Regions from separate parts of the Steroidobacter cummioxidans genome, predicted to be linked through region 2. Evidence: riboswitches for the same ligand, from Rfam matches in the RefSeq annotation. Region 2 holds a riboswitch; each other region holds the start of a gene.
What was found. Region 2 has a riboswitch for cyclic di-GMP ahead of D0550_RS04075 (putative Ig domain-containing protein). Riboswitches for the same ligand answer to the same signal wherever they lie in the genome.

Region 1: another riboswitch for cyclic di-GMP. It lies ahead of D0550_RS16825 (M23 family metallopeptidase); the one in region 2 lies ahead of D0550_RS04075 (putative Ig domain-containing protein).
Region 3: another riboswitch for cyclic di-GMP. It lies ahead of D0550_RS35255 (hypothetical protein); the one in region 2 lies ahead of D0550_RS04075 (putative Ig domain-containing protein).
Region 4: another riboswitch for cyclic di-GMP. It lies ahead of D0550_RS11635 (TlpA family protein disulfide reductase); the one in region 2 lies ahead of D0550_RS04075 (putative Ig domain-containing protein).

The regions. Positions count from the first base shown of each region.
Region 1 covers NZ_LSRW01000032.1:33,096-37,302, reverse strand. The annotation lists gene secA (preprotein translocase subunit SecA) at 1-1,076, opposite strand, end outside; gene D0550_RS16825 (M23 family metallopeptidase) at 1,255-2,175, opposite strand; cyclic di-GMP riboswitch class I at 2,358-2,461, opposite strand; gene D0550_RS16820 (DciA family protein) at 2,529-2,855, shown strand; gene lpxC (UDP-3-O-acyl-N-acetylglucosamine deacetylase) at 2,978-3,895, opposite strand; gene ftsZ (cell division protein FtsZ) at 4,183-4,207, opposite strand, start outside.
Region 2 covers NZ_LSRW01000005.1:72,031-76,237, forward strand. The annotation lists gene D0550_RS04070 (M16 family metallopeptidase) at 1-305, opposite strand, end outside; gene D0550_RS04075 (putative Ig domain-containing protein) at 482-2,326, opposite strand; cyclic di-GMP riboswitch class I at 2,562-2,665, opposite strand; cyclic di-GMP riboswitch class I at 2,819-2,902, opposite strand; gene D0550_RS04080 (fibronectin type III domain-containing protein) at 3,241-4,207, opposite strand, start outside.
Region 3 covers NZ_LSRW01000001.1:3,899-8,105, reverse strand. The annotation lists gene D0550_RS35255 (hypothetical protein) at 1-1,722, opposite strand, end outside; cyclic di-GMP riboswitch class I at 1,899-1,985, opposite strand; gene D0550_RS00035 (hypothetical protein) at 2,139-2,474, opposite strand; gene D0550_RS00030 (hypothetical protein) at 2,742-3,041, opposite strand; gene D0550_RS00025 (hypothetical protein) at 3,228-3,617, shown strand; gene D0550_RS00020 (circularly permuted type 2 ATP-grasp protein) at 3,810-4,207, shown strand, end outside.
Region 4 covers NZ_LSRW01000018.1:43,566-47,772, forward strand. The annotation lists gene D0550_RS11625 (tetratricopeptide repeat protein) at 1-700, opposite strand, end outside; gene D0550_RS11630 (AraC family transcriptional regulator) at 704-1,321, opposite strand; gene D0550_RS11635 (TlpA family protein disulfide reductase) at 1,409-1,954, opposite strand; cyclic di-GMP riboswitch class I at 2,025-2,110, opposite strand; gene D0550_RS11640 (hypothetical protein) at 2,367-2,603, opposite strand; gene D0550_RS11645 (hypothetical protein) at 2,651-3,418, opposite strand; gene D0550_RS11650 (ECF-type sigma factor) at 3,818-4,207, shown strand, end outside.

The DNA.
Region 1 (4,207 bases), on a different contig from region 2:
ACCCGCACGCGCTCTTTCGCTTCGATGGCCTGATGCAGACCGTCCGACCAGCGACGGCCCGGCATGGTGCGGCCGGTGAACTCGTCGACGATGACCACTTCGCCGTTGCGCACGATGTACTCCACATCGCGGTGGTACAGCGAGTGAGCCCGGAGCGCCGCATTCAAGTGATGCATGATGCGGATGTTGGCCGCGTCGTACAGGCTCTCGCCCGCCTGCAACAGACCGGCTTCGGCAATCAGCTGTTCGGCGTGCTCATGGCCGGTGTCGGACAGATGCACCTGGCGAGACTTCTCGTCGGCCCAGTAGTCGCCCTCGCCTTCCTCGCTTTCCTGACGCTGCAGCTTCGGCGCCAGCTCGTTGATCCGCAGGTAGAGCTCGGTGCTCTCCTCAGCGGGTCCGGAAATGATCAGCGGCGTGCGGGCTTCGTCGATCAGGATCGAGTCCACTTCGTCGACGATGGCGTACGCGAGCCCGCGCTGCACGCGGTCCTCGAGCCGGAACGCGAGGTTGTCGCGCAGGTAGTCGAAGCCGAATTCGTTGTTGGTGCCGTAGGTGATGTCGGAGTTGTAAGCGGCGCGCTTCTCCTCCGGGCTCTGGCCGCTCTTGATCACACCGACGGTCAGGCCGAGGAAGCGATAGACCCGGCCCATCCACTCCGCGTCACGCGAGGCCAGGTATTCGTTGACCGTGACCACGTGCACGCCCTTGGCGGGCAACGCATTCAGGTAGGCACCCAGCGTCGCCATCAGCGTCTTACCTTCACCGGTGCGCATTTCGGCGATCTTGCCCTGATGCAGCACGGTGCCGCCGATGAGCTGAACGTCGAAATGCCGCATGCCCAGCACTCGGCGGGCAGCCTCTCGGGTCGCGGCAAAGGCCTGGGGCGCAATGTCGTCCAGGGTCTTGCCCTGGGCCAGCAACTGACGGAACTCCGCCGTCTTGGCCTGCAACTGCTCGTCGGACAGCGCCCGGAAGGATTCTTCCAGGGCATTGGTCTTGTCGACGATCCGGGAATAACCGCTCAGAAGCCGCTGATTGCGACTGCCGAACAGCTGGGTCAGCCAATTCGCCACGCTGAAACTCCGGGGATGGGGCCGTCAGGGCCCACAAAAGCCTGTTGGGAAAAGCCCATTATTGTACACGCGCGCCCGGCGACTCTAATTACGGTCTCGCCAGCTGCATGCTGGAATGGCCGGGGCGCCGCATGGCTTGGGGCGGCTTACCGCGAAAACAAGCTGAAGAAGCGCTTTTTTACCGACGCACGAATGTCATCGGATCCACGGCGCGGCCCTGCTTGAGCACCTCGAAATGCAGGTGCGGGCCGGTGGAGCGGCCAGTCGAGCCGATCAGCGCGATGGCCTGGCCTTTCTGCACGGTGTCGCCGACCTGCACCAGCGCCTTGGAATTGTGCGCGTAGCGGGTGACGTAGCCGTTGCCGTGATTGATCTCCACTGTCCGGCCGTAGCCGAAGCGCTCCTTGGAATAAGTCACCACGCCCGAGGCGACCGCCACCACCTGCGAGCCAGCCGGGCCCGCGAAGTCGATGCCGCGGTGATAGGCGTTACGACCAGTGAATGGATCGGCGCGATAGCCGAAGTGCGAGGAAATCCAGCCCTGCAACACCGGCCGGCCGTCCGGCACCACCTGGCGGCTCAGGTTGCGCGTGGAAATCATGCTTTCCAGCACGCTCAGCTGGCGCTCGCGGTCGCGGATCTGGTTGGTCAGGTCATCGAGCATGGCGGTCAGCTCGGGGGCGGCGACGGTGGCACCTTCCACCAGGCCTTCGGGACCGCCGACGGCGGGCTCGCTATCGAAATTGAATTCGCCCTTGTCGAGATTGGCCATCTCGGTGAGCCGGCGGCCCAGGGCATCGAGGCGGATCACGTGCGCATTCATCTGGCCGACGCGGCTGGTCAGCGCATCGAGCCGTTCTTGCAGATCGCGCCGGGCATTGGCCACTTCGAGCCGCTGCTGCTCCAGTTTCGCGCCCCACTCCGTAACCTGCGCGGCCGGGTTGAGAATGAAACCGCCGCGACCGAGCTGGATGCCGGCGAACAGCACGCCGGCCAGCACTATCGTCACAGTCGCTATCGTCACCGTCATCGCCAAGGGGCGGCCAAGCTCGAACTGGCGAGCCTTGCCGAAGCGCCTGGAGAACACGATGACGTTCATTTGATCACTACCTTCTCTCTTTCGCGCCCTAAACGGCCAGTTTCCACTGACGGCACGATAAAACGTTCACACCCGCCTTGAACTTGCCCGCTTCCAGCGACAAGGTTCGCGACGTGACGAGCCGGTTTGATGGCCCGAGCAGAACTGCGGTGGACGTAGAACCGAATGTTCGAGTTGTACATCCTGGCAACCCCGCTATCGTGGCGCGGCCCGCGATGTGCGTACCTGCAGCCGTAGACCGGTGGCTTTGCGTCCCCGCCTTTCGACGGGTTTGCCCTTAACAGTGCCCGGAATATGCATAACGTAGTGTCCAAAGATCAAGCGCCTGGCGCGCATATTGACGCTTTCAGCGTATGACTGATCGTTTCAAACCGCTGGGCGAGACCGTTGGCCCGTTATTCGCGCAACTCGAGCAGCGCGTGGCAGCACACGTCGAGCTGACCGAGCGGATCCGCGCCGCGCTCACAGGTCCGGAAAAAGATCATGTGGTGTCAGCAAGTTGCCGCGGCGACACGCTCGTGGTGCTGGCGGATTCGGCGGCCTGGTGCCCGCAGATTCGTTATGCCCAGGCGCAGCTGTTGGAAGTGTTAAATGCGTCGCCTGCCAGCGAAGGTGAGAGGCAGGTCACAAAAGTAAAAGTTCGCGTCGGCAGGAAGCTGCGCGACTCGACTGAGCGTTAACGGCAGATTTTCGCGCTGACCGGCTGACTGGCCAGCCACAGCGAGAACTGAACCGGCTGTGGCATGCGTATGCTGCTTAATAACAGCGGCACCCGCGGTCCGATCAAGCAGCAGCTCACTTCTTAAGCGCTGACCATCGCGGCCGCAGGTACATAAGAGATCGGCGAGTCTTTCGGGTTATCGAAAGTCACCGGCTGCCACGCGTTCGGCGTGTTGATCAGCTTGCGGACCAGCTGATTGTTGAGCGCGTGGCCGGATTTGTGGCCGCTGAATTCGCCGATCAGGCTCTTGCCGAGCAGGTACAGATCGCCGATGGCGTCGAGGATCTTGTGTTTGACGAACTCGTCCTCGTAGCGCAGGCCGTCTTCGTTCAGCACGCGGTACTCGTCCAGCACGATGGCGTTGTCCATGGTGCCGCCCAGCGCCAGATTCTTCGAGCGCATGTATTCCAGGTCGCGCATGAAGCCGAAGGTGCGCGCGCGGCTGATCTCTTTCAAATAGGAGGTCGTGGAGAAGTCCATCGACGCGGTCTGCGAGCGCTTCTTGAACACCGGGTGGTTGAACTCGATTTCCATGTTCACCTTGAAGCCGTTGTACGGCTCGAAGCGCGCCCACTTGTCACCATCGCGCACTTCCAGCGGCGCGAGGATGCGGACGAAACGTTTCGGCGCGGGCTGCTCTTCGATGCCCGCCGACTGCAGCAGGAACACGAACGGACCGGCGCTGCCGTCCATGATGGGGACCTCTTCGGCGGACAGGTCCACATAGGCATTGTCCAGGCCGAGACCGGCAAATGCCGACAACAGATGTTCGACTGTCGAGACCCTGGCCTCGCCATTGAACAGGGACGTGCCGAGCGTGGTATCGCCGACGTTTTCGGCATACGCGCGCACGTCCACCGGCTCATTCAGATCGGTGCGACGGAACACAACGCCGGTGTCTACCGGCGCCGGACGCAGCACCATCAGCACTTTTTTACCGGAGTGGAGGCCGACGCCGGTCGCGCGGATGGTGTTCTTGAGGGTTCGTTGTCGCAGCATGAGGGGTTCCAAGCGGCGCAGACCCTAACACTGCCGGCAAGTGAACGGCAAGCCTCTGACTTGCCGTTACTTTTGCTGACATTGAAAAAGGACTTTCACCGCTCACGAATGAATCGACTTGCCAACCTGCAACGAAGTTCCAGCGGCACCATGCATGTTCCCCATGTAACTCATAGAGAGAGTTGGTACCGCCCGCCGCAGATCTCCCGCGGGATTTTTCCCCGGCCGTGCTCCTTGGGCCGCACAGCCTTCGGGTCAGCAGTCGTGCTTCATCGGGCCGTTCCGCCTCAATCCGCCTGCCGACGCAAAAAC
Region 2 (4,207 bases):
GTCAGCACTTGATAGAAGTGCTCGCCGTCGCCGACGTTCTTCGACCCCTTGAACATCATGTGCTCGAACAGGTGGGCGAAGCCGGTGAGCCCGGGACGCTCGTTGCGGGAACCCACGTCGTACGCGACATTCACGGCGATCACGGGCGTAGTGTGATCTTCGACCAACTGCACCCGCAGGCCGTTCTTCAGCGTGTGCTCGGAAAAATCTACACGAACCGCGGCAGGTGTCGCAGCAATTGCTGGCATGGTGGGCAGCAGGGCGAAAGCGAGAGACAGACAGACGCCGTATCGACGGGGTCTCATGGTGACCACTCCGTTATCGCGGCGCGCGCCGCTTTGGGATTGCAGATCCGGCCGAGAATACATCATTAATTCGACCCATCGATCATCCTGACAGACTCGTCAGATCGGGCCGACGACAAGAAAAAGGCCCGCGCGAAGCGGGCCTTGGAAGGATTCTGCGTGCTCGGTACGGTCGCTTACGGGATGGTCTTCGAGCCCGAGTTGGAGACGTCGCTTTCACCGCCACCGCTGTTGTACGCCTTCACGCGGAAGTACCACGTGCCCGACGTGAGCCCGGTGATCGTGTAACTCGCCGTGCCGGCATTTGCGACCTGGACAGTCTGATCGAGGCTGGTCGCGGTGCGTCCATACACGATCCGATAGCCGGCCAGGTTGGTCAGCGACGAGCCGTCGGTGTTCTGGGTCGGCGGTGTCCACGACAACGTCGCGCTGCCGGTCGACGCTTGCACCACAGTGATCGCAAACGACGGCAGCGAGGCGCTGAGTGTTCCGTCACTCACCGAGATCACGATGTTCGAGTAAGTGCCCGCGTTCGAGGCCGTCGGCGTGCCGGACAAACGTCCCGTCGACGTGTTGAACGACGCCCACGATGGGCGGTTCGCGATGCTGTAGGTCAGCGTGTTGCCATCGGGGTCGTTGCCCGTCGGCTGGAAGTTATAGGCGGCACCCGAGGACACGGTCGTCGCCGGCGTGCCACTGATCGTCGGAGCACGATTGCTCGCGCCGGTGACGTTGATGGAGAACGCGGGCAACGTCGCAGTCAGGTTGCCATCGGTCACGCTGATGCGAATGTTCGAGAACGTGCCGGCCGCAGTGGGCGTGCCGTTCAAGCGGCCCGTCGCCGTGCTGAACTGCGCCCAGCTCGGTGCGTTCTGAATGGAGAAGCTGATGGTGTTGCCATCCGGATCGCTGGCGGTCGGCGTGAACGAATACGCCGCCCCGACGCTCGCGCTCGTCGATGGCGAGCCGGAAATCGTCGGCGCGCGATTGGGCGCGGCCGAGACCACGATCGAGAACGCAGGCAGCGACGTCGAAACGCGGCCATCGCTCACGCTGACGATCAGGTTCGAGTAAGTGCCGATGTCGGTCGTCGACGGTGTGCCGGTCAAAACGCCGGTCGCAGCGCTGAACGTCGCCCAGCGCGGCTGATTGCTGATGCGATAGACCAGCGTGTCGCCATCCGCATCGCTGGCTTGCGGGGTAAAGGTGTACGTCTGCATCGCCTGCACGCTAGTGGTCGGCGTGCCGCTGATGGTAGGCGCGCGATTGTCGAGGCCGCGCACCTGGATGGAGAACGCCGGCAGCGTGACGGTGCTCGTGCCGTCGTTGACGCTGATGCGGATGTTCGAATACGTACCGACGTTCGCTGCGCCCGGCGTACCGCTCAACACGCCACTCTGGGTGCTGAAGGTCGCCCACGACGGACGATTGGACACCGTGAAGCGCAGACGATCGTTCTCAGGATCGGAATACGTGGGTTGGAACAGATAGCGCTGATCCACGATCACCGACGTCGCCGGCGTGCCGGAAATGGTCGGCGGATTATTGGGCGGCGGTGGCGGCTGCGTCCGGCCATTCACCTTGATCGTGAAGGGACCGATGGAGCGCGTGTCGCGGCCATCGGTGACACTGATCGTGATTTCCTGGGAGTCGCCCACGTGGGCGTCTTGCGGCGTGCCGCTCAGGATGCCGGTTTCGGAGTCGAAGCTGGCCCACGCCGGCTGATTGGTGATGAAGAACTCGAGGAAGTCGTCGTCCGCATCGATCGCGCTGGGCTCGAACCGATACGGCTGCCCCGCAGTCGCGGTGGCCGCAGGAATGCCATCCACTTCGGGCGGCTGATTCGCCGGCACCGGCAGCGCCGGATCGTCGGCAGTACCGCCTGCCGGCGGCGACTGCTCGCTGACTGGTCCCGTTACAGCGCCATCGTCACTAGAGTCGCCGCATGCTCCCAATGACGCGGCAATCAACGCCAGCAGGGCCCGCTGCAGGAAGGTTTTCCCGAAAATAGTTGGAATCATTGCTCGTACCTTGGCTTCGCGCACGACAACGACGGTCCGAGGACCGGCGCTGAATCGCGCTGCTGTGTTCCGGAAAAAAGGCAGTCGCCGCAACGCATGCGCGGCGCTCGAAGCGCAAAGAAAGATTGGCGCGCACGGGGGCGTGCGCTATCGGCAGCTTGTTGTCGTTGTTCTTCACACGATCGCGCGTGCACGCGCTCGCAAGGGGCCTTGCGAACGTCGCGACGGTGGCGTCGGTGGCAACCCCGCTGTCGTAGGAGCGCTGCGCATCACACGCAGTGTTCCAGTAGACCGGAGGCTTTGCGTCCCCGCCTTTCGACGGGTTTGCCGATATCACTTTCTGCTGCTCCCAGACTTTATTATCTGGTCGAAAGCGACCGAGGTCCCTTTCGACTTAACTGTGGTCAGTCGACCCCAGGGCCGCAAGGCCTGGTCGAACAGCAGCAAAAGAATAGGAAGGATGACGGCAAGCTCGGTGACGCTGAAGAGCTGGCCGGCAACCCCGCTATCCCCAGCATCGCTGTAGGACCGGAGGCTTTGCGTCGCCGTCTTTCGACGGTTATGCCCTGGTGAAGCGTTGTTCGTTCGGTTCGCGTCCCTCACCCACTCTCGCCGCCGTGAAGGCCGCGTCCAGTAGAGCCGGTGCGATTCGACGAAATCGATTGAACAAAACTTCGTGGTCGGAGCGGAGTTAATCGTAGGGATTTTGTTTTTGCAATTGTCGGTAGTGACCGACAGCGCGGCGGTGGAAATGTCACCGCTAATTCACATAACCGCGCCAGAATTCAGACGCGAGTGCAACGTGCTGCGCGCACTGCTGCTGTGCATGCGCGCAAACATTTAACAATGCCGAAAAACAAAGCGGCGGCTGGATCGCTCCAGCCGCCGCTGCACTATCGAGCCAGCAGTGCTTGTTACCGCACGACCTTCGACGAGACGTTCGAGTTCGCGCTCTCCGAGCCGTTGCTGGTGTAAGCACGCACCGAGAAGTAGTAGGTGCCCGGCGAGAGATTGCTGATGGTGTAGCGCGTGATGCCCGCGTTCGCCACCTGGATCGTCTGCGTCATCGCACTGGCGCTGGTGCCGTACGAAATGCGGTAACCGGCCAGGTTGCCCAGCGAGCTGCCGTCGGTGTTGGTGGTCGGCGGAGTCCAGCTCAGCGTCGCGCCGCCATTCGACACATCGACCACGCTGATCGAGAAGGCCGCCAACGAAGTGGTCGCACGACCGTCGCTCACGCTGATCGTGATGTTGTTGTACGTGCCGACCTGCGAGGCGCTCGGCGTGCCGGACAGCTGACCGGTGCTGGTGTTGAACGTGGCCCAGCTCGGACGATTCGCGATCGAGTAGGTCAGCGTGTTGCCATCCGGATCGCTCGCGGTCGGACGGAAGCTATAGGCGCTGCCCGCGTTGACCGAGCGAGCCGGCGTGCCGCTGATGACCGGCGCGCGATTCGTGCTGTTCGTGACGTTGATCGAGAACGCCGGCAGCGAAGTCGTTGCCGTGCCATCGCTCACACGAATCTGGATGTTGCTGAAGGTACCGGTTGCGGTCGGTGTGCCGCTGAGACGACCGGTCGAAGTGTTGAAGGTCGCCCAGCTCGGACGATTGGTGATGGTGTAGCCGAGCGTGTTGCCGTCGGGATCGTTGGCAGAGGGCTGGAAACTATAGGCAGTACCGACCGTCGCGGTCGTCGCCGGCGTGCCGCTGATCGTCGGCGCGCGATTGGCAATCGTGCCGGTGGTGTTCACCGTCACCGAGAAGGCCGGCAGCGATACCGTGTTCACGCCGTCGGTGACGCGCAGGATGATATTGTTATAGACGCCGGGCGACTTCGGGTAACCCATGAGCCGGCCGCTGTTCGGTGCCAGCACCATCCAG
Region 3 (4,207 bases), on a different contig from region 2:
CGCGCGACTGGCGCGGGCGTTGTTGAGCTCGACGACGTTGTTCTTCGGCTCTTCAGGTTCGGCGCGACGCGGTTGTGGCGCATCTTTGAAGCGCAGCTGCTCGGCGGCGCTGATGCGCAGCACCGACGGCGATGCGAAGAATGTTTTGAGATAGCCAGCCACCGCTTCGGCAGACACGGCTTCTTTGAAAAAGCCCAGGCGCAGCGAGTGCACGATCTTGCCGCTGCCCGCCGTGGCGACCGAATACAAGCGATACGCCTCGAAGATATCGAGGTGCGGCATGGTGTCCAGATTCACCGGCTGCTCGGACGCGGCGAGCTGAATCGCAAACCACTTTTCCTGCGCGTTGTCGTTCAGCTCTTCGCTGGTCAGCGCGCGGATCGTTTGCGTGCTGTCGAGATTCGGATGCGCATTCGAGGTATCGCGCACTGGCGCTGGCGGAACCTGCTTGGGAGCCGGCGTTGCCGCTTTATTCACCACGGGCGGTGCGACCGGTTTTGCCGGCGGCTCAGCCTTCTTGGCAACGGGTGGCGCTGCGGGCTTCGCGGCAGCGGGTTTCGGCGCAGCGGCGGGTTTGGCTGCAGCCGCTTTGTTTGTTACGGCGGGCGACGGTGAAGCAGCAGCGGGCGCGGCGGACTTGGCCGGCGGCTCGTCGTAGAGGTCGAGCTCGAAGGTATCGACATCTTCGATCTTCAGGCCTTTGCCGACGTGATACGGCTCGTTCGATCCTTTCGCCTGCTGTGCGGCAGCCGGCGTCGGTTCAGGATCGGAGAACGTAAGAGCGGGCACGCGCACGCTCCGCGCTGTATCCAGCTTCGGCGGCACAGCGACGGGCGCGGGCGGAGTGGCTGCCTTGCTTTTAGCAGCAGCGGCAGCGGCTGCGGGCACCGGCGCGGTGGTTTTGATTTTGAGCTTGCTGGTATCGAGCGCGGCAAACTTGCCACTCAACAAACCAACAGCGAGCGGTTCTTTCGACGGTGTCGGCGCAGGAGCGGCGGCGAGCGGTGTGGGAGCGGGATCGTCGTTCCAGCTCATCTCATCGAGGCCGGGGGCTTCGGTGAGCGCTTTGATCTTCGGCAACGACGCCGACGTGACTGCAGCTTTGGTTTCTTCGTCCGGCTCCCACGTCATCTCCACGACTTCGTCGCTCGGAGCTTTCGCGGCTGGCTTCGCCGGTTGAGCGGGCCTGGCAACGGCCTTAGCAGGCGCGGCTGCCGGCGGCGCGAGGACCGGAGCAGGAGCAGCCTTCGTCGGAGCGGGAGCTGCAGCGACAGGAGCAGGCGCAGCTTTCGGAGCTGGCGCTGCGGCGACGGGAGCGGGTGGCGGTGTGTTGACAACAGCAACGGCAGGACGCGGAGCAGGCGCCGGCGTCGAGGCGGGCAAGTAGCCGCGCGCGAAGCGGCGATCCTCATCGCTCAGGCTGGTTGTGAATGCGGTTGGATACTGCTGACGAACGACAGTAAGAACGCGTTCAGCATGCGCTTCGTTCGTGAAGAAGCCGAGGCGCAGACGATGCCGCGTGCGTCCATCCTCGACACGCGCGACCTGATAAAGCTTGTAATTCTCGAGACCGGGAATGTTACGACCCGTCGTCGGCACCGGTGCGATGGAGGCGCACAGATTGATGACGAACAGCTGCGTGCCGCTCCCTGCGTTTTGGGAGACGAGCGGCGGCTGTGAGCTTTCCGGCTCGACATAGACCTTGCTGGTATTGTCTTCCACGTTTCTTCCCCGACCCGTTGCGCCGCTGATCACCGCCCGCGTGCGGTGGACGCGCTTGCGGCTGAACGATTCATTTCGGCGGGGGGAGTGAGCGCGCTTATGCGCATCGCGCTCGTTCACGGCGGTTTCGCTGTTGTCTTTTGTGGCGAAACCGTTGCCGCATTATGTCGCGGCCCCGTGGCAACCCCGCTGTCTTAGGAAATGAATCCGTTAGACCGGAAGCTTTGCGTCCTCGCCTTTCGGCGAGTTTGCCCAGGAAATCTAACAATCGTCTTGGAACGATTCGATCATCGGCACGCTCAAGGCATAAGTCAAGCAAGTCCGGTCGCTTTCAGCAGACAAGGGGTTTGGCGACAAGTGAGATGCTGCGTTTGCCTTGAGGTTATGTCTCATCTGGTCCGTTGTTGGCGGTTTTGTTACACCGCCATGCGCGTCCACGCTTCTTTGCTCGCGCTCGCGGGCTCGCCCGCCATGATGCGCGGCGCGAGCTGAGAAACGATATGAACCTGCGCAGCATCGGAAAGGCCGAGCGCGCGTAGCGCACCTTCGAGGCCTTCGATCAGCTGACGACGCTCGTTCTCCGTCGGACAGCTGTCACGCGCCAGCGCAGCGAGCTCATCGCCCACGCTTTCCAATGTCTCGGCGATCGAGGGCGCGAACTCGCTCAAGTCGCCCCGCAGCCGCGCGGCAAATCGAAACGAGTTGTATGCGCACACGTACGCGCGATGTCTGAGCTTCAAGTTCTTCAACATTCCCACCGCATGGGTCTCCCGCACGAGGTCACGGGCGAAAGTGTGAAGGGCGACACGAATTGGACGGTGTGCGCTGGATCGCAAAACGCCGTCGCATTTCGGCGTTGCATTTACGCCTCATTACGGATCAAGCACGTACGCCCAAACTATTTTTCGCCGCAAAAAATTTACGCACTGGCCGTTGACAAAGAGCAACTGTCATGATGCTGGGCGCGTCGCGAAGGATGCGCCACGAGGACAGCGGGCGCGCGCGGGTGGCCGGGCTACTCAGGCGCGGCCGACATTGCGATCCGTGGGCGAGTGGAAATATTCGCTTTCTTCGGCGAATTGACGCATCAGTTTGCGCAGCTCCTCGATCCGGCCCTCGGCAGTGCTGATGGGCTGGCATTCTTCGCACTCTGGATCCGAACAGGGTTGCCGCGAGTACAACCAGTACTGCACGGCGCCCGCCAGCAGACCGTCGGCGATGTCCCAGATGTCGGCCTTGTCATCCGTGTCGGCGATCCGGTTGCCCAGGTCGACGGCCTTGCCGAAGGCTTCGCTGAAGGGGTTGTCGGGTTCCTGCATGGGGGGGTCACTCGAGCGTCTGGCGCCCGTTGCTCTCATTGAAGATGGCCCCATTGTAACGGCGTTGTGCCCCCTGACGAAGACTGTCACCGCCTTGAACCCAGGCACGCTGACTGGTCTACTGTCATAAAGCACTCGCCGATACCGTAGCCCGCTGCAAGCGGGCGAATTCATTAGAGGTTTCACATGGCCGAAGATCGTAATCAGGACCCGCAGATGGACGCCGAGGGGCTCTACCAGGAAGACAATTTCACCGACCGCAAGGTGGGTGCGATTCGTCGCCTTTCCCCGGTGCGCGCCGATGGCTCCGCCGATCCTGCCCGCCCGGTGCTGTTCATCGGCCAGGCCGAGATCATGACCAACATGGGTCCGGTGCCCATCAGCTTCGAGATCGAGGGGCAGACGCTGGCTGACGCGGTCATCGGCTTCGCGCCGGCGGCACAGGCCGCGATCGAGCGTACCGTCCAGCAGATCCAGGAAATGCGTCGCCAGCAGGCCTCGCAGCTCGTGGTTCCGCAGGGTCCGGTGCCGGGCATCACCGGCGGCCGCGGCGGCGGCAAGATCCAGATGCCTTGATGATCCATGGGGCGCGTGGCGCCCCATGATCGTGCGTGGGGCCCGTCATTCGGGCCTTACGTGGTGCGTCCCGCCGCGATTTGCGCAGAAATCGCCCATAACTGGCTGCTTTCGCGGCTGGCACGTTTTTCGCTCCATCCCGACTCCAAGCTCGAGCCATGGCATCGCTGCCCGGCTACAACAGAGGTCTGGATGTCGGCGATTCCGTACGATGAAATGCATGCCAGCGACGGCGAGGTGCGAGAGCACTACAGAACCTTCGCTTCCTGGCTCGCGCGCACCCCGAGCGAGCGCGTTGCGCACAAGCGCGCCGAGGCCGACACGTTGTTTCATCGCGTCGGCATCACCTTCACCGTCTATGGTGAGGAAGCCGGCACCGAGCGGCTGATTCCTTTCGACATCGTCCCGCGCATCATTCCGGCCAACGAGTGGAAGCATCTCGCCGCCGGCTTGAAGCAACGCGTGCGTGCGCTGAACGCGTTCACCAACGATATCTATCACTCGCAGGAGATCCTGCAGGCCGGCCGCATTCCGGCCGAGCAGGTGCTTTGCAATGGTCAGTATCGACCGGAGATGCAAGGCATCGACGT
Region 4 (4,207 bases), on a different contig from region 2:
CACGCAGCGCTGCCAGCTCTTCGGTCGGTGCGGCGATCTGACCGACTTCATTCAACAGCTCGGCCGCTTCCTCGACGCGGTCCTGCCGCACCAGCGCCACACCGATATTGAAGCGCGCGTAAGACGACCAGACGTCGCCTTTGCCCACCGGCTGCCACCGCTCCAACGCGCGAATCGCTTCGTCATAGCGGTTCAAATACATCAACACCTGCGCTTGCAGCAGATGACGCTCGGGCTCCAGATCGCCCGGCAGTGCGCCATGAATCGAAGCCAGCGCGGTCGCGGCGTCTTCGAGATAGTTGCGCTGATACCAGACCTTCGCGAGATAGAACCAGGCGCGGTTGCGCACATCGAGCGGCACGTTGTCGTTCAGCAGCGCCTTGAAGATGCGACCCGCCTCTTCATGCTGACCGAGCGACAGGTACAAGCCGCCCTTGAGCAGCTCGGCCTCCACGCCGTGATGACTCACGCGATTGAAATCCTGCGCGGCACCAAGCCGCGTCAAGGCCTGCAGATAGTCGCCCTGATAGAAGTAGAACAGCACGTCGCCCCAATGCAGATCGCGCACGACCTGCGGGGTGCCGACCAGGGGTCGCGGCTCAGGAGGCTTCTTCTCCTTGGCGCCGGCGCCGGTCGCGGCCAGTCCCAGGACTGGCGCGAGCAGCATCGCGACCAGTAATTTGTAACGTCGCCCCGGCACGGGTTATTCCCATTCCTTGACGATGAATTCGGGTTGCGCCTTGAGCGCCTTGTCGCTGATCTTGAGCTCGACGTACTTGGCGCCGACGCCCTTGTCGAGCTTGATGGTCGCGCCGCGCCGATAGTCACGCTGATTCGGGCCCTGGCCGGTGAACAGCGCGATCAGCTCGTGCTCGCCAGCCTTGAGATTGCCGATGAACACGCGGTGCACGCCGCCTTTGAGCAGCGCCTGCGCCTCGCGCTCGGTGTACAGATAGTTGGCGACTTCCTTGTTGTCGAGCTTCAAGGTCACCGAGTCGAGCGCGAAGAACTCGCCCACGTCCATGGACACGAACACGGCCACCTGCGTGTTGGCGGGGAACAGCAGCTCCTCCTCCAGCACGAACAGCTCGCGGTTCAGATCCAGCACTTCTTTCTTCAGCGCCTGCACTTCTTCGTCGAGGCTCTTGAAGCTGTCACCGCCGCCCGCAGGGGCCGAAGGCGCCGGCGCACTCGTGTCGACGAGCGGCGCAGTCGTGGCCGAGGTTGCGGCGTCTTGTGCGCTTGCCAGTCCGGCCGCGAACAGCAGAGGCAACAGCGCGGCCAACCATGTGATTCGTGTTTTCAGCAGGCTCTGACGCATGGGGAGGTGTCCGGGAAATCCGTGAAGGGTGCTCGGGAGTTCGATACGAGTTCGATTGAGTTGGCGAGGCGGATCCGTTGCGCGCGGTCACTCGTTCAGCAGCTCACGCAGTTTTTCGGTGTAGCGCGTTTCATAACCGACTTTGTAGCCTTCGGAAACGTAGCGCACCACACCTTCGCGATCGATCAGCACGGTCAGCGGCATGGTGCCCGCCTGATAGGCGCGGCTCACTTCTTTGCGAGCATCGAACAGTACCGGATAACTGACGCGCAGCGTCTTTGCCATCTCACGCGCCGCCTGCAGCTCGTTTTCCTCGTCCAGATTGATGCTGAACAGCACCAGGCCGGCGCGGCGGTACTTGCCGTAGATCTCATCGAGCAATGGCATTTCCTGGCGACAAGGCCCGCACCAGGTTGCCCAGAAGTTGATCAACACCACTTCGCCGGAGTGCTCGGACAGGCGCACGTTCGCACCATCCAACGAGCGCAGCGCGAAATCGGGCGCGCGCTGGCCGACGAGCAGGGTCGCCGGCACACATACAGCAGGCCCGAGCAGCAACAGCGCCAGCAATGCAAAGCGTGGCAACCGTGCGGAAGCCCGGAGCGGCAGACGAGCTTGTGAGGACTGTGACATCAATCTTTTATTCGTCGCCGGACACGCGGTGAGGGCCGATCGGCGCCTCCATTGCGAAGCAGGAGGCCGCGCTGGCAACCCCGCTGTCCTAGGAAAATTTCCCTTAGACCGGTGGCTTTGCGTCCCCACCTTTCGGTGAGTTTGCCTGGGTGCGAGGCGGGCCTGCTGCTCCGTTAAGGAGCCGCGTGGCAAGACCTCTGACAACGCCAGCTAGGGTGCTATACGCAGCGCAAATATGTCAACGAACGAAGTGTGATGCCAGCGGCGCAAAACCGCGACGGGCCTGTGACTCACCGCACACTTCGAAGGTCTGTCGGTAGGCGACGACAACAACATCGACGCCTGTATCCGTCCACCGACGACCGCGGCGCGACCGGCGGGAGGGAGCCGGTCGCGCCATTGCACCTGTGAATTAGATAGGCGCTTTCAGACTTTCGTAATCAGTCGACGCGGCTTTTGCCTTCCACATCGCAATCATCTCCGGAGTCACGGTCTGCGCGGCCGGCAGATGATCGGAGGGCAACGTGATCTGCTGCTCCGTCATCCGCCCGACCAGCGACGCTTGCTCGTGGCCGTACAGGAACGTGCTGGCAACTGCGGTGCCGAGGGTGAGCAACATGGCGGCGCCAAGGGCGATACGCTTTTTCATCTTCATCTCCAAACTCGAATTCAAATCTGTTGCGATGGATTCATTTATTACGCGAGCACCGGACGCTTGCCGCCGGTATCGCCATCAGCCAGCGTCAACACCGGACGCTTGCCGCCTGTGTCACCGTCAGTGAAATTGAAAACCGGGCGCTTGCCGCCGGTGTCGCCATCGGCGAGCGTCAGCACCGGACGCTTGCCGCCCGTGTCGCCGTCAGTGAAATTGAAAACCGGGCGCTTGCCGCCGGTATCGCCATCGGCGAGCGTCAGCACCGGGCGCTTGCCGCCCGTGTCGCCGTCAGTGAAATTGAAAACTGGACGCTTGCCGCCGGTATCGCCATCGGCCAGCGTCAACACCGGACGCTTGCCGCCTGTGTCACCGTCAGTGAAATTGAGAACCGGGCGCTTGCCGCCGGTGTCACCATCGGCCAGCACCGGACGCTTGCCGCCCGTGTCGCCGTCAGTGAAATTGAAAACCGGGCGCTTGCCGCCGGTATCACCATCGGCGAGCACCGGACGCTTGCCGCCCGTGTCACCGTCGGTGAGATTGAATACAGGGCGCTTGCCGCCGGTATCGCCATCCGCCAGCACCGGACGCTTGCCGCCCGTGTCGCCATCGACAATGTTAAATACCGGACGCTTACCACCGGTATCGCCATCCGCGAGCACCGGACGCTTACCGCCCGTGTCGCCATCGACAATGTTAAATACCGGGCGCTTGCCACCGGTATCGCCGTCCACCAGCTGCGCGCCAGTGCTATTGCCAGCCGCAAACAGGACGCCCGCCACCACCGCCGAAATTGCAAATACGTTACGCATGACAACAAACCCTCCCAGGAAAAGTGCTAAAAATTCGAACCAGCAAGGCTCGATCACTGGGATAAGCGACGTCCCTTTGAGAAACCCGTCACAGCACCCTCTGGACAAGCGGAAGAAAAAGGGAACAATCAGTACATCGCTCGGCGATTGCTTGCGGAGATCCCTCCAAATCAATCGGTTGAGCCGGATTCAGGGACGGCCGTAGGGCGGTTTTGGCGGGCAGCTCGCGGTGCGGCCGGGGCACCAAGTGAGAAACTGTCGCACTCGAGCCCGTAAACTAGAGAACCCGACGGAAGCGCCCATGCGTTTAGCGTGGGAAGAACAGACAGGCCCCGAATCGGAGACCCGCAACTGAGCAACACAATCGCAGCGGCCATTCCACCGCCCGACCGGCAGGCAGTGACACGGCTGTTGTCTGCGTGGCAGTCAGGGGATACCCGCGCCCTGGAACGACTGACGCCGCTCATATACGAGGAGCTGCGTAACCGGGCTCGCCGCTACATGAAACGCGAGCGGCCTGGCCACACACTGCAGGCCACTGCCGTCGTGCACGAGGCATTCGTCAAGCTCGTCGAGATGAATGTCTCGTGGCAGGACCGTGCGCACTTCTTTGCGGTTGCCGCGCGGCAGATGCGACGTATTCTGGTGGACCATGCCAAGACGCGGTTTCGCGAGAAGCGCGGCGGCACGACCACCGGCTCGCTCAATGACTTCGACATGGATGTGCTCGATCTCGGCCCAGCCACTGCGGGCGATATCGACGTGCTGGAAATCGACGAGGCGTTGCAG